DNA from 4 places in the Bradyrhizobium sp. USDA 3315 genome. Region 2 is predicted to be linked to each of the others. Evidence: riboswitches for the same ligand, from Rfam matches in the RefSeq annotation. Region 2 holds a riboswitch; each other region holds the start of a gene.
What was found. A riboswitch is a leader RNA that binds a small molecule or an ion and turns the genes downstream of it on or off. The one in region 2 is predicted to bind cobalamin.

Region 1 (3,787 bases), 5.7 Mb from region 2:
CGGTCAGGCGATGCTCGATGCCGACATGCAGCGCGTATTGCGTCTCGTTGCTGTCGAGCGGTGCCGCCTGGGTGTCGAATGCGAATGGCGCATTCGGGTCGTAGCGATCGCGCGCCGAGATGCTGGTGTTCTGCACGCGCGCGCCGTAGGCGAAGTCGGTCGTCGGCAGCACGCCGATCGTGTGCTGCCAGTAGCCGGCCACGCTCTGCTGCTCGATATTGTAGATGTGGAACGGGTCGACGCCCTGATAGGCGCCGCGCGCCTCGCGGAAGGTCGAATCGTAATAGTCGATGCCGGTCAGGATCGTCGACGGCACGCCCAGCATCACGTTCTTGACGCTGAGCCGCGGCGTCAGCGACCAGGTCTGCAGCGCGGCGTCATTGTAGGTCGAGGCGAAGCTGATGGTCGGCACCGTGCCGAAGAAGCCGCTCTGCGTCTCGCGCTGCCGCCAGCCGCCGTCGACGATGAGGTCGACGCCGTTCATCAGCGTCTTGGTGAAGCCGGCGGTGACGCTGGCGGTCTGCTGGTTGGCATAGTCGAAGGGCGTCGCGGCGCCGCGGCGATCGGTGAGCAGCTCGTTCACGCCGATCGACGGATCGACCAGCCGTCCGCCGGGTAGGCCGAGCTTCTGGTCGCTGCCGGTGACGGTCAGGAAGGCGGTGAGATCCGGCGTCGTGTAGTTGATGTTGCCGACGGCGTTGCGCTGGTCGAGCGCATTGTTGACGCGGTAGCCGTCCGACTTGATGCCGTTGCCGTAGAACGAGGTGGACCACGGGCCGGAATTGAGTGCCGCGGAGACCGCGGCCATGCGGGTGTTGAACGAGCCAACTCCGGCCTCGGCCCGCATCGTCGTCGGCGGGCCGCCGACGCCGGTCTTGGTGATGATGTTGACGACGCCGCCCACCGCGTTGTCGCCGTAGAGCACCGCGCCGCTGTTGCCGCGCGTGATCTCGATGCGCTCGATCGAATCGAGCGGAATCGTGGTGAGGTCGAAGCCGGCCTTGTCGACGTCGTTGAGGCGGCGGCCGTTGAGCAGGAAGAGGGTATTGTCGGTCGCGAACGCGCCGAAGCCGCGCAGGTCGACCGACGTCTTGGCGCCGTTCGGTCCGCCATAGGGCGTTTGCAGCTGCACGCCCGGCACCTGCGCGAGGATCTCGGGCAACGACTGCACCGGCGAATGCGCGATGTCGTCGGCGGTGATCACGGCCGAGGAGGTGCCGACAATGCCGGCGAACTGGCGGCCGCCGGTGCCGCCCGTTCCGGTGGCCACACCGGTCCCTGTCGTGCCCGATCCGGCTCCGCTGCCTGTATTGTTGCCTTGCGAGGTGCCCGGCGCCGGGCGTCGCGGCGCCGGCGCTTCGTCAGCGGCCGGCCTGGCGCGCGTGACGTTCTGGTCGCCCGGCTTGGTGACTTCGATCGCCGGCAGCTGATCGGGAGCGGGTGCCTGCTGCGCCCGCGCTGCGGAGACAAGGAATGCCGGCGCGAGCATCGTCGCCGGCGCGATCATCGTCGACGCGAGCAGAAGCGCGCGGCGCCGCCGATGGAAAGGGAAGGAGAACATAAGCAAGGCCTCGGCAACGTCAGTGGCACGTCACCGCGAACCAGTCTCACCATCGTGCTCACAGCATCAGGTGAAGCTCATGCCTGTACTCCCCGACCGGCAGCATCGCGTGTGACCACGGCTGACGGCAGGTCTCCTGGCTCGCGGGTCGTTACCCTTCGTCGCCTTCCCAGGACCGAGATTCCCAGTGGCCTGTGACGAAGGATTCACCGCATACAGTTGCGGGGGCAGCCGCGGCGTTGGGGAAGTTTCCCCGTACCGCATTCCCTTTTCATCTCATGAAAGAACCGTCATGTTCATCTAGGGTTCGGCCGGGTAGCAAAGTCAATCCGGCGGAAGTCGGGCAATGGCCGTGCGGCCACGGTTTTTGTCGAGTGTCGCTTGTCTGCCACGACGATCGTTGTAAGAGCATGGATCCGATGAGCGTGCAGGATTTTGCCTTGGCGGCCGAGGTCGCGGCGCGGCGCCGGTGGGGCGCCACCGCGGCGCTGCTCGCGCTTGTGCTGCTGCTGCTGGTGATCTCGCTCGGCATCGGGCCGGTGCGGCTGTCGCCGCTCGCGGTGATCGAGGCGCTGTTCGGCGGCGGCAGCGATGTGGCGCAGGTGATCGTGCGCGAGATCCGCCTGCCGCGCACCATCCTGGCATTCGCGATCGGCGGTATTCTTGGGCTGTCAGGCGCGGCGCTGCAAGGGTTGCTGCGCAACCCGCTGGCCTCGCCGTCGCTGTTCGGCGCGCCGCAATCGGCCGCCTTCGGCGCGGTGCTGGTGATCGCGCTGGGCCTCGCCGATGTGCGCTCCTACGCGCTGCCGGTGGTGGCGATCATCGCCGCGTTCGGCTCGGTGTTCGCGCTGCTTGCGATCGCCGGCCGCAATGCCGGGCTGTTGATCCTGATCCTCGCCGGGCTCGCGATCTCGAGCTTTGCGGGAGCCGCGACCGCGCTGGTGATGAATCTCTCGAGCAATCCGTTCGTGGTGCTGGAGATCGCGTTCTGGCTGCTCGGCTCGCTGGAAGACCGCAGCTTCCAGCACGTCGCGCTGGCGCTGCCCTTCATCATCGCAGGCGCCGCCATCCTGCTCAGCCAGGCGAGCGCCTTCCGCGCGCTGACGCTTGGCGAGGAGGCGGCGCAGAGCCTCGGCGTCGACGTCGGGCGGTTGCGGCTCTTCGTGATCACGGGCGTGGCGCTCGGCGTCGGCGGCGCGGTCGCAGTCACCGGCACGATCGGTTTCATCGGCCTCGTCGCGCCGCATCTGATGCGTCCCGTGATCGGTCACGATCCGGCGCGGCTCTTGGTGCCGAGCGCGCTCACCGGCTCGGCGCTGCTGCTCGCCGCCGACATCGCGGTGCGCATCATTCCCTCGACCTCAGACATCAAGGTCGGCGTGCTGACCTCGATCATCGGCGTGCCGTTCTTCCTCTGTCTGATCATGCGCGAACGCCGCGCGCTCGGCGGAGGCGTGGCATGACGCTGCTCTCGGCTGCCGCGCTCAATGCCTCGCTCGGCAGCCGCAAGGTGCTGCACGATGTCTCCCTGTCGCTGCCGTCGGGCCATCTGGTCGCGCTGGTCGGGCCGAACGGCGCCGGCAAGACCACGCTGCTGCGCGCGCTGGCCGGGCTGATCCCGTCGGGCGGCGAGATCCGGATCGGCGGCGATGCGCTGGCGTCGCTGCCGCTGCGCGAGCGCGCGAAACGTTTCGCCTATCTGCCGCAGGGCCACATGGTGCACTGGCCGCTGCCGGCACGCGATATCGTCGCGCTCGGCCGCTATCCGCACGGTGCGACCGATCCGGCGCGGCTGTCGCAGACGGATGTGGAGGCGGTGCTGCGCGCGATGCAGGCGGTCGACGTCGCTGAGTTCAGCGATCGCCGCGTCACCGAACTCTCCGGCGGCGAGCGCAGCCGCGTCGCACTGGCCCGGGTGCTCGCGGTGGAGGCGCCCGTGATCCTCGCCGACGAGCCGACGGCCTCGCTCGATCCGCGCCACCAGATCGACGTGATGCAGAAGCTGCGCAACGTTGCCGACACCGGCGTGCTGGTCATCGTGGTGACGCATGACCTGGGACTCGCCGCGCGCTTTGCCGATCACGTGCTGGTGCTCGCGGAGGGGCGGCTGGCCGCGCAGGGCGCGCCTGTCGAGGCACTATCGGAGAGCGTCCTCGCCAGCGTGTTCCGGGTCAGCGCCTATCGCGCCGAATTTCAGCGCGAGGCCGTCATCGTGCCGTGGGCGGA
Region 2 (3,787 bases):
TCGTAGACGCCGATCTCGGGAAGATCGATCTCGCCGACCACCGGCCCGGCATAGAGTCCGGACGCCAGCGCCAGTTGCGCGATCACGGCCTGCGCGGCAACCGGGCCGCCCTTGTCGCACAGCACCTTCAGACGGCGCAGCGTCGAGACCGGCAAGGTCGAGAATTCATCGAGCCGCAGATCGTCGCGGCCATCCGCCGGCAGCACCACCAGGGCAATGCCGCGCTCCTTCGCCAGCCGATGCACCGCGGCCAGCCCGTATGACCAATAGGGCTCGCCGCCGATCAGCCGCACCAGAATGCCGCGGGCGTGCGAGAGCGTCCGCTCGATATAGGTATCGACCGACAGCGGATGGCGCAGCTCCGCGAGATTGGCGAGCCGCAGCGACGGCAGCGCAGCACGGCCGCGCCGCCAGCCGGCCGCGAAGGCAGCAAGATCGCTGTCGGAAAACGACAACACCACGAGATCGGCCGGATCCTGGCCGAGGTCCCTTGGCGTCGCGGTCTCCTCAAGGCCGCGGCTCTCGCGGAAGACGACGTGCATCAGACACCAAGCCGTGCCCTGATCGCGGCTTCATCGATGTCGGCATGTTCGCCGATCACGACGAGCTTCGACTGCCGCGCCCGGGCACCCCAGGGCATGTCGAACTGATGCCGCACCCGCTCGCCGACCGATTGCACCAACAGCCGCATCGGCTTGCCTTCGACCGCGATGTAGCCCTTGGCGCGCAGCACGTTCTGCTCGCGCGCCAGCCCCTTGATCGAGGCGACCAGCGCGTCGACATCCGAAACTTCCGGAAGATCGATCACGACGGAATTGAAATCGTCGTGCTCGTGTTCCTCCTCGCCATCGTGATGCGACGGCCGCGCCGCGAGATCGCTTTCCGCCGCCGCCCCGAGCCCGAGGATCACGCGCGCGTCGATCGTGCCGTCGACGACGGGCAACATCGGCACCTCGCGCGGCATCTCGGCCGCGATCACCGCTTTCGCTGCCTTGATCCCCTCCGCCCCGGCGAGATCCGCCTTGGTCAGCAGCACGATATCGGCACAGGCGATCTGGTCCTCGAACACTTCCGACAGCGGCGTCTCGTGGTCGAGATTGTCGTCCGCTGCACGCTGCGCATCCACCGCGGCCGGATCAGGCGCAAAACGGCCGGCGGCGACGGCCTCGGCGTCGGCGAGCGCGATCACGCCGTCGACCGTGATCCGCGAACGGATCTCCGGCCAGTCGAACGCTTTCAGCAGCGGCTTCGGCAGGGCGAGCCCCGAGGTCTCGATCACGATGTGATCGGGCTTCACGTTCCGCGCTAGCAACTGCTCCATCGCCGGGATGAAATCGTCGGCGACAGTGCAGCAGATGCAGCCATTGGCGAGCTCGACGATGTTCTCGGCCGGACAATTGGCGTCGGCGCACGACTTCAGGATGTCGCCGTCGACGCCTTCGCTGCCGAATTCGTTGACCAGTACCGCGAGCTTCTTGCCGTTGGCATTGCGGATCAGATGCTGGATCAGTGTCGTCTTGCCGGAGCCGAGAAAGCCGGTCACGACGGTGACCGGAATTTTGGCGAGCGTGGTCATTCTGCGGCCTCCGGCACGACGGGAAGAGGTGGAATGCGGCCGAGCGATTGCTTGCGGAAGATTTCCGGACGGCTGCGCCACGGCACGATGCCGTCGGGCGCCGCCGCATAGGCGGAGGCACCGGCGATCACATCCGCGGCATTATCAGCGGACAGTCGGCCGTAGACATAGGACCAGCGCCCCGGCGCGCTGAGCGCGACCGAGCAACCTTGGCTGCAGGCCGACAGGCATGCGACGGGAACCAGATTGACGTCATCAGGCACGCCGGCCTCGACAAGCGCGGCATGCAGGCGTGCACCGGGCGCGAGCTCACCTTCCGCCGGCGTCTGGCCGGCGCGGCAGGTGATGCAGACATGAAGTGTAACGCTCATCGCCCTTCCTGGATTGACAGCGGGAAGCGATGAGGCACACGAACCGATTTTGGACAGGTTCGTTCCCCGTCGCGGAACACCCCGTCCGCCGGTTTCACAACATGCTGCGTTGGCAGGTCTCCCGGCTTGCGGAGCAGGTTTTACCCTTCGATGCCCACCTTCCCGACTCCGTATGGAATCAGTGGCTTGGGCATCTCTCCGGTCACGGTCGCGGGGGCGGCTGCGCTTCGGGCCCGATTTAGCGGAGCCCTATCGCATTCCCTCTTCGCCTGTCGTAGGACAGGAACCAACGCAGGACCACCATTCGTCCAAGCCTCGCACTTGTCAAGCCGAAGGAATGTGATGACTTCTGATGGAAAGGACGCTGAAGACGGCGCCGTCGGCACCGATCTTTCGCCGGATGCGCGCCACGCGGACAAGATGGCGAAAAAGAAGGCCGCCCGCGACCGCATCATGGCGACCAAGAGCGGTGAAAAGGGCCTGATCATCGTTCATACCGGCGCCGGCAAAGGAAAATCGTCCTCCGCGTTCGGCATGATCGTGCGCTGTGTGGCGCACGGCTTTCCCTGCGCCGTGGTGCAGTTCATCAAGGGCGCCTGGGATACCGGCGAGCGCCGCCTGCTCACCGGGCATTTCGGCGATCTGTGTCAATTTCACGCCATGGGCGAAGGCTTTACCTGGGAGACGCAGGATCGCGCCCGCGACATCGCGGCGGCGCAAGCCGGCTGGGAAAAGGCCAGGCAGCTGATCGCGGACCCGAGCCTGCGCATGGTCGTGCTCGACGAGATCAACATCGCGCTACGCTACGATTACCTTGCGATCGCCGATGTCGTCGACTTCCTGACCACGTCGAAGCCGCCGATGACCCATGTCGTGCTCACCGGGCGCAACGCCAAGGAGGAGCTGATCGAGATTGCCGATCTCGTCACCGAGATGACGCTGGTAAAGCATCCGTTCCGCTCCGGCATCAAGGCCCAGCCGGGCGTCGAGTTCTGACGGGCATCACGATGGCGCGCGCATTGATGATCCAGGGAGCCGGCTCGGACGTGGGCAAATCGCTCATCGTCGCCGGCCTCGCCCGCGCCGCCAGACGGCGCGGCCTGCGCGTGCTGCCGTTCAAGCCGCAGAACATGTCGAACAACGCCGCCGTGACCGTCGATGGCGGCGAGATCGGCCGCGCGCAGGCGTTGCAGGCGCTCGCCGCCGGCGTCGAGCCGCACACCGACATGAACCCGGTGCTGCTGAAGCCCGAGACCGATGTCGGCGCCCAGGTCATCGTGCACGGCAAACGGATCGCCACCGCACGCGCGCGCGAATATGCCGGCATGAAACCATCGCTGATGGGCGCGGTGCTGGAGAGTTTTGCGCGCCTGAAGCAGCGCGCCGATCTGGTGCTGGTCGAGGGCGCCGGCAGTCCCGCCGAGGTCAACTTACGCAAAGCCGATATCGCCAATATGGGATTTGCGCGCAAAGCAGACGTGCCCGTGGTGCTGGTCGGCGACATCGACCGCGGCGGCGTGATCGCGCAGCTCGTCGGCATCAAGACGGTGATCGACCCTGATGATGCCGCGATGATCCAGGGCTTTGTCATCAACAAATTCCGCGGCGATCCGACATTGTTCGACGACGGCTATCGCCTGATCGAAGAACGCACGGCGTGGCGCGGCTTTGGCGTGCTGCCCTGGTTCGTCCGCGCCGGCGAACTTCCGGCCGAAGATGCGCTCGGGCTCGGCGAGGCGCGCAAGCCCGGCCAGTGCAAGATCGCGTTCCTTGCGCTGTCGCGGATTGCCAATTTCGACGACCTCGATCCGCTGAAGCTCGAGCCCGGCGTCGATCTCGT
Region 3 (3,787 bases), 1.0 Mb from region 2:
CGAACGAACGACCAGTTCAGGATCGTCACCGGTCCGGTGAGCATCGCCTTCATCGGCTTCTTGGTCAGCGATTGCGAGTAACGCCACCACTCGACCGTCATCGGTTTCGGCCGGGAGACGTCACCGAACAGGATCGGCGGACGAACATAGCGCGAGCCGTAGGACTGCACCCAGCCATACTGGGTGAAGACGAAGCCGGAGAGCTGTTCGCCGAAATACTGCACCATGTCGTTGCGCTCGAACTCGCCATGAACCAGCACGTCGAGCCCGATCTCCTCCTGCCAACGTACGGTGCGGGCAGTCTCCTCCTTGAGGAACTGCTCGTATTGGGCGTTGGTCAGTGTGCCCTTGGCGTGGGCCGCGCGAGCATTGCGGACGTCGGCGGTTTGCGGGAACGAGCCGATAGTCGTCGTTGGGAAGGCAGGCAGGGCAAAGCGTTTGCGCTGGACTTCGGCGCGGCTGGCAAAGGCGCTGGTGCGACGGCGCATCGCGTCGTCGATCGCCGCCATCCCCTTGGCAACGGCCGCGTCGTGGATCTTGGGCGAGGTCTGGCGTGCCTTGGCGGCCTTGTCCGAGGCGGCTAGGGCGTCCGCGACGCTGGCGTCGCCGGCCAGTGCCTTCGCCAGCGTAGAGAGTTCGGCGATCTTCTGCACGGAGAAGGCAAGCCAGCTCTTCACATCCGGGTCGAGACCGGTCTCAAGCTCTAAGTCGATCGGCGTGTGCAGTAGCGAGCAGGACGGAGCGATCTGGACGCGGCCAGCGCCAAGCTTGGCGATGACCGGCTTGTAGCGCTCGACCAGCGCCGACAAATTGGAGCGCCAGACGTTGCGGCCGTCAATGACGCCGAGCGAAATCACGAGATCCTGGCGGGCACCGGATTCGATCTGGCTCAGTTGCTGCGGTGCGCGGATCAAGTCGACGTGCAGACCTGCCACCGGCAGGGCCAACGCGGTCGCGATAGTGTCGCCGATCGCACCGAAGTAAGTGGCGAGCATGATCTTGATGCCCGGTACGCCTTTGGCGAGCCGAGCATAGGCGCGCTGGAGCGCATTCCTCTCGGTCTCGTTGAGATCGAGCACGAGGCAGGGTTCGTCGATCTGGACCCATTCTGCGCCGCGCCTGGCGAGCTCCTGGAGAACCTCGACATAGACCGGCAGCAGGCCGTCGAGCAGCGAGACCGGATCGACCGAGGCATCATGGCTCTTGCCGAGCTTCAGGAAGGTGACAGGGCCGACGAGCACCGGACGGGTCTGATATCCGAGCGCTTTCGCCTCGTCATACTCTTCGATCACCTTGCGGGACGAGAGCTTGAATGTCTGTCTCCTGTGAAATTCCGGGACCATGTAGTGGTAATTGGTGTCGAACCACTTGGTCATTTCCTGCGCTGTCGCGCCGTGGCCATGGTGGGCGTGACTGCAGCTGGCGTCGTGCGCGTCGCCTTGCGAACCGCGCGCCATCGCGAAATAGGTCTTGAGCGAGACTGCTCCGCCCTTCCAGCCATAGGCCTCGGGGATGGCGCCGACCATCACGCTGGTGTCGAGCACGTGGTCGTAAAGCGAAAAATCGTTCGACGGTATAATGGTCGCGCCGAGTGATTTCTGGCGTGCCCAGTTGGCGACACGGAGCGCGGCTGCAGCTTCGAGAAGTTGCTGCTCGCTAATCTTGCCGGCCCAGAAGCTTTCGAGCGCGAGTTTGAGTTCGCGGCGCGGCCCGATGCGGGGCGTGCCGAGTGTTGCAATTGGAACTGAAAGAGAAGTCATAGCTTTAACCCCATGTGGTGGGGGCAAAAGGCCATGGCGGACGCTGGCAGGGCAGCCGCGGATGCGGCAGCTGCTTGGCGTACCACCGGGACACCCCGCCCGTGGACGATTATGTTGTCGGGGCAGGTCTCCTGGCTCGCGGGTCGTCGCCTGCATCCGGCCTTCCCGAAGCTTTCGCTTCAGTGACACTGATGGATGCGGGCTCACCGCTTACAGTTGCGGGGGCAGCGCCGGCATTGCCTCAATCCTGAACGGATGGAAAACGCACCGGCTTCCCTCTTAGCTCCGGATCAAGCGGGACCCGGAGAACCTCGACGTCTCCGATTATCTGCAACGGCGGGCTCTCGTCAACCTATCGTCGATCACTTGCGTTGCGGCATGCCGGACGGAACGATTGTTTGAACGATCGAAGAATCGAGAGCTTCATAGTCGTGTAATCCAATTGCCGCATAGAGTTCCGCGCGCGTCTGCATCCGCTCTACGATCTTGGGCGTGCCACCATCACGTAAAATTGCAGCATACAATTCTGCCTGCGCCTTGTTCGCCACTCGCAATGAGGACACAGGCCAGATCACCATGGCATATCCTATCGCCTCGAACTCGGCGGCGGTGAAGAATGGGGTCTTTCCAAACTCCGTCATGTTCGCGAGAAGCGGCGCGCCGGGCATGCGCGCCGCAAAAGCACGGAACATCTCGGCCGTGTTGAGTGCCTCCGGAAAGATCGCATCGGCCCCGGCCTCCCTATAGGGCTTTTGCCCGGGCTACGGCGCCAGCGAGGCCCTCGCTGGCGGCGGCGTCGGTCCTGGCGATGACCATGAGATCGCGACGCGCTTTTGATGCCGGCGCGACCTTGGCCGCCATGTCATGCGCATCGGCGACTTCTTGTCGTTCAGATGGCCGCATTTCTTGGGCAGGATCTGGTCTTCCAGATGAAGCGCGCCGGCACCGGCATCCTCAAAGACGCGGGTGGCGCGCATCACATTCAGCGCCGCCTCACCGTAGCCGGTGTAGGCATCGACGAGCAGCGGCAGGTCCTGCGGCACGGACGATCTGCGTTTCCTTCCATCCCACGGAGACACTGACCTCCGTCAGCGGTCAGAAAGCGCTTCAAGCGCTTCGGCTCATTAAATCGAATGTTTCGTCGTCAATTCCGATGCCGTGTAAATCAGAGGGGCAATGGCGTGACGATCGAATGTCCGGGCGCAGCCGAGAGCGCCATTTTGCGGGTGTGCGGTATCGTCGACCACAAGCTTCAGTGGTTACAGGATGAGCTTCTCACCGCGATGTCCGGCGACTTCACGGTCGTGAACGAGTTCCTTGGGTGAGACCTGAAGGCGAGAGGGCTGTGGGACGAGGTGATAGTCTCTAATCGCCGCTATGCCCAGATCGGGCTCGCGCCTGTCTTCGCCGACGTTGAGAACGCGTTACCGTGGATGTCGGAGGCGATGGATCTGAAGAAGGAGAAGAACTCCTTCGAGACCGGCGACATCGAATACCAGAACGGTGGCGCGCTCAGCTGGGATTGAGCATCGGGTCACGATGACGACCAGTGCCTTTTCTAGTTGAAATCGCGCTTACGCGCTCAAACGGGCGGGGCGGGATTATAGTTTCGGACCCGCGCATCACTATGAAGATAAGTGGGAACTGGCGCACCCGATACGATTCGAACGTGTGACCTTTACCTTCGGAGGACAAAGCGCCCTGTGCGGCTTTCTTGAGACTGTGTCGTCGAAGTCACCAAAGGGTCTGAGCTTCGGCCTATGTTCACACGGAGCGAGGACTTCCATGTACGATGTCTACCTGAACGAACGGAACGACCTTCTCGTCGTTCCTCGCGGCAATTCCATTCCGATCGATCTCAATAGGAACTGGCGGAAGAAACGTATCGTACGCTCGGTAAGCGAGCAAATCCGCGAAGATGTCCGGGTCTATGGCTACCATCGGCGAAAGCTGCCGCTAAGTCGCTCGATGAAAACCTTTGCTGAAAAGCAGGCTTGATCTACAAACAACGAGTGATGGCAAATTGC
Region 4 (3,787 bases), 5.3 Mb from region 2:
ATCGATCCTTCGACCCCGCGGGATGATTGCTGGCCGATCTGCAATGCCAGGCCGCCGGTGGGGTTGCCGGGATCGGGAATCGTGAGCCCGGTCTTGACGATCTCGTAGGCAGCCAGCGTCCACTCGCCGCGGCCGCCCCAGAACGACTGCTTGACCCCGATCTCGGTCTGCTTGCCGGTCGCAAGCTGGAACGTTTTCTGCGTGGTCGACAGTGAGATCAGATTGCTGACCGGATCGACGCCGACCGCGTACTGACCATAGAACGCGAGGTTCTTGATCGGCTCGTAAACGAGGCCAGCGCGCCAGCTGGTGCCCGATAGCGTCGTCTCAAAACTGTTCGCCGGCGTCTTGTAGTCGGTGCGATCGACCTCGGGACGATCATACCTGACCCCGGTCACCAGCGACAACTGATCGGTCAGCGAGAGACGATCCTCGGCGAACAGCGCGTATTGATTGGCGATCGCGTGGAAGCCCGGCGTGGTCGCCGTCGTCGTGGCGAAGAACGATCCCGGATCGAACACGTAAGGATTGACCGACGACGCGCCGCCATAGGGCGAGTTGTTGGTGTGGGTGAAGTCGATCCGGTTGACGTCGAACCCGGCAACGAACTGGTTGGCAAGTCCGAACACGTGACCGCTCAAGGTCGCGTCCATCCGGTTGCCGAGCTGCTTCTGGTCGTGGAAGATCTCGATATAGCTGGAGCGATCGATCAGCCGGCTCTTCGGATTCCAGGTGTAGTTTTCGATGTCGCGCCAGTGCCGCTCGCTGGTCAGGTAGTACAGCGTGTTGTTGACCTTGATGCCGTCGGCGACGTCCCACTCGGTCTTGAACTGGGTCCAGCTGTCCTGGTAGCGAATGGTGCTGTCGAGCGCATTGTAGTTCTTGAAGCGCAGCGCGTCCTGGATCGCGCCGTTGATCAGCGGCGTGCCGAAATAGCGCGACGGGCTGCGATCGCCGTAATCTTCCGAGAGCGTGAAGGCGAGATTGTCCGACGCCTGCACCCGCACCGCAGCGGAGACCACCGCGTTCGAGGTCTTGTCGCGATCGACCCAGCCGTCCGACATGTTGCCGGTAGCGTTGACGCGGTACGACACATTGGGATTGATCGGCCCGGTGCTGTCCACCGAGAGCCGCCGCGTCATGTTGCTGTCGAGCGAAACTTCGGCCTCGTTGTAGGGCGTACTGAGCGGTTTCTTCGGGATCACGTTGATGACGCCGCCGATCGCGCCTTCGCCGTACAGCACCGAGGCCGGGCCGCGCAGCACTTCGATGCGCTGCGTCGACCAGGTGTCGTAGGGGAACGTCAGCGTGCCGGAGCCGATATAGAAGCGCGTGCCGTCATACAGCGTCATCACCGAGTTGCTGCCGGCAAAGCCGCGGGTGCTGAACGACAGGCCGCCATTGCCGGGTGCCGGCGTTGCGATGAAGCCAGCCGCGTCCTGGGTGACGGCATCGAGCACATTATGCTGGCCGCGTTCAGCGATGGTCTGCGCCGTGATGACCTCGACGCTGGCCGGCGTCTGCAGCGGCGTCAGATTGAGACGACTGCCGGTGCCGCCCTGCGTGGTGGCATTGAGCGTCGGCGATGCCGATCCCCGTACGCCCGACGCTGCGACGCGCGGCGTGTTGCCGGTTGTTGCGATCGTCGCGGGCCTCGGCCGCGCCGCGGCGGCCACGGCACGGCTTCGCGCCGCGGGCTTCGGCCTTGCCACAGCGGAAGGCGCGACCTCAATCGGATCGAGCGTGGTTGGTGGAGGCGTTTGTGCCGAGCCTTCGGCCGGCAACAGCAGCGATGACAGGGAGCAGAGAAGACCGAGGCGCCATTTGCGCGCAACGGGAGAGGACGGAGACATGAAAAGGACTCGCGGTAACGTGGCACGTCACCGCGAACGCGGACTGGCGCATTGCCCAAAAGGCAGTGCTCCGATCCCACCAGGACGCCCCCGCCCGATGTGCTCGCGTGTGACCACGACTGACGGCAGGTCTCCTGGCTCACGGGTCATCGCCTGTCGGCGCCTTCCCGGGCCGATGGCCCAGTGGCAATTTGACGAAAGGCTCGCCGTTTACAGTTGCGGGGACAGCTGCGGCATTGGGGTTACCCTCGCACCGCATTCCCTTTTGATCCCCGAAGGGAACCGTCGGCAAAAACGATAGGTGCTGGCTGCAGGGCTGTCAATTCGATGCGATTGTCGCACACATGCTTTGCGAGATGCTGCTGCGGCGATGACACAGCGGCATCTGCGGGTGCCGCGGAGCTCCCTCTAATCCCGTCATCCTGAGGAGCCGCGAAGCGGCGTCTCGAAGGATGCACGGCCACAGCCGGGCCGTCCATCCTTCGAGGCTCGCTCTGCTCGCGCCTCAGGATGACGGAAACATAAGCTCACATCACTCAATGTCGACACATCCCTGCATCACCTCATCAATCTCCGCGCGCGACAGCGCACCCATCTCGGCGATGAACACGATGCGCGTGCGCGGCACGCCGGGCGACGGCACGCCGCCCGCAGCCAAGGTCGCGCGGCCGCCGGCGAGTTGAAACACGGTCAGCCGCCCGGGCTGCTCCACCGTCTCGAACAATCCCTTCGCCCGCGCCAGCTTCGGCGCCAATCTGCCGATCGCCTGTTGCAGGCGCGGCAGCACGACGGGCCGCTCCGAGGTCCAGCTCAGCGTCTCGAAGCGATCGGACGCCGGCCGTCGCGGCGCGGTCTCGCGCGGCGCCGGCACATGATCGAGGTCCGCCGGAAACACCAGCGCGGCCGGCACCTCGCCATGCAGCACCTCGACCACCACCGCCGCCGGGCGCACCGCACGCACGGCGTCGCGGATCGCGGCGCACGCGGCGGCGTCGGCCAGATCGACCTTGCTCAGCGCCACCACGTCCGCCGCCCGGAGCTGCGAGCGCAGCAGCGCATCGTTCAGCATCGCCGCAGGTTGCGTCGCGTCGACCACGCACAGCACCGTCTCCAGCGGCGCCTCCTTCCAGATCACGGGATCCATCAGGTTGCGCACGATGTCGGCGGGATCGGCGATTCCGCTGGTCTCGATCACGATGAATTCGGGACGCGGATCACGCCGCAGCAACGTGGCGAGTGTGCGCAGCAGGTCGCCCTCCAGCGTACAGCAGATGCAGCCATTGCTCAGGCTGACCACGCCGTCGCCGGCGCCGGCGATCAGCTCGGCGTCGATATTGATCGCACCGAAATCGTTGACCACCGCGGCGATGCGCCGTCCTTGCGCATGCGCCAGCAGATGGTTGACGACCGTGGTCTTGCCCGCCCCGAGGAAGCCCGCGACCAGCAGGATCGGGACCGGCACCTCAGCCCCCCGTGATAGGCCGGCGCACCGGCCGGCCGGGACGCGCCGCGACATCGAGGACACCATCGCTGATCAGCGGCTGGCCGCTGACCACGAGATGCCGCACGCCCTCCGCCGGACGATTCATCGCCGAGAAGGTCGCGCGATCGCTCAGCGTCTCGTAGTCGAACACCACGACATCGGCGTCGGCGCCGACCTGCAGCCTGCCTTTGGCGCGCATCGCCGGCGTGCTCGCCGACAGGATCTCGGCCGGGATCAGCGCGCATTTGCGGATGCCCTCGAGCAGCGACACTTTCTTGCGCTCGCGCACCCATTCGCGGATGAAGCGGGTGAAGCAGCCCGCCGAGCGCGGATGCGAGGTGGCATCGTCGGGCAGCGGCCAGGCGTCGCCGCTGTAGGGGCGGCCGTCCGACAGCGTCCACGGCATCGCGTCGGAGGCGATCGCGCCGCCCGGATACAGCACCGCCATATC

Region 1: another riboswitch for cobalamin. It lies ahead of ACVIYL_RS11475 (TonB-dependent receptor); the one in region 2 lies ahead of ACVIYL_RS38660 (DUF1636 family protein).
Region 3: another riboswitch for cobalamin. It lies ahead of metE (5-methyltetrahydropteroyltriglutamate--homocysteine S-methyltransferase); the one in region 2 lies ahead of ACVIYL_RS38660 (DUF1636 family protein).
Region 4: another riboswitch for cobalamin. It lies ahead of ACVIYL_RS13485 (TonB-dependent receptor); the one in region 2 lies ahead of ACVIYL_RS38660 (DUF1636 family protein).

Annotation. Positions count from the first base shown of each region.
Region 1 is NZ_JBSRYP010000001.1:2,516,822-2,520,608, forward strand. Features, by position in the region: gene ACVIYL_RS11475 (TonB-dependent receptor) at 1-1,561, opposite strand, end outside; cobalamin riboswitch at 1,671-1,868, opposite strand; gene ACVIYL_RS11480 (FecCD family ABC transporter permease) at 1,981-3,024, shown strand; gene ACVIYL_RS11485 (ABC transporter ATP-binding protein) at 3,021-3,787, shown strand, end outside.
Region 2 is NZ_JBSRYP010000001.1:8,226,561-8,230,347, forward strand. Features, by position in the region: gene cobN (cobaltochelatase subunit CobN) at 1-542, opposite strand, end outside; gene cobW (cobalamin biosynthesis protein CobW) at 542-1,576, opposite strand; gene ACVIYL_RS38660 (DUF1636 family protein) at 1,573-1,947, opposite strand; cobalamin riboswitch at 2,042-2,253, opposite strand; gene cobO (cob(I)yrinic acid a,c-diamide adenosyltransferase) at 2,290-2,943, shown strand; gene ACVIYL_RS38670 (cobyric acid synthase) at 2,955-3,787, shown strand, end outside.
Region 3 is NZ_JBSRYP010000001.1:9,257,030-9,260,816, reverse strand. Features, by position in the region: gene metE (5-methyltetrahydropteroyltriglutamate--homocysteine S-methyltransferase) at 1-1,760, opposite strand, end outside; cobalamin riboswitch at 1,865-2,089, opposite strand; partial or broken gene ACVIYL_RS43165 (isocitrate lyase/phosphoenolpyruvate mutase family protein) at 2,123-2,813, opposite strand; gene ACVIYL_RS43160 (hypothetical protein) at 2,942-3,085, shown strand; partial or broken gene ACVIYL_RS43155 (ribonucleotide-diphosphate reductase subunit beta) at 3,122-3,286, shown strand; gene ACVIYL_RS43150 (hypothetical protein) at 3,546-3,758, shown strand.
Region 4 is NZ_JBSRYP010000001.1:2,943,861-2,947,647, reverse strand. Features, by position in the region: gene ACVIYL_RS13485 (TonB-dependent receptor) at 1-1,853, opposite strand, end outside; cobalamin riboswitch at 1,961-2,155, opposite strand; gene ACVIYL_RS13480 (CobW family GTP-binding protein) at 2,386-3,315, opposite strand; gene ACVIYL_RS13475 (amidohydrolase family protein) at 3,317-3,787, opposite strand, start outside.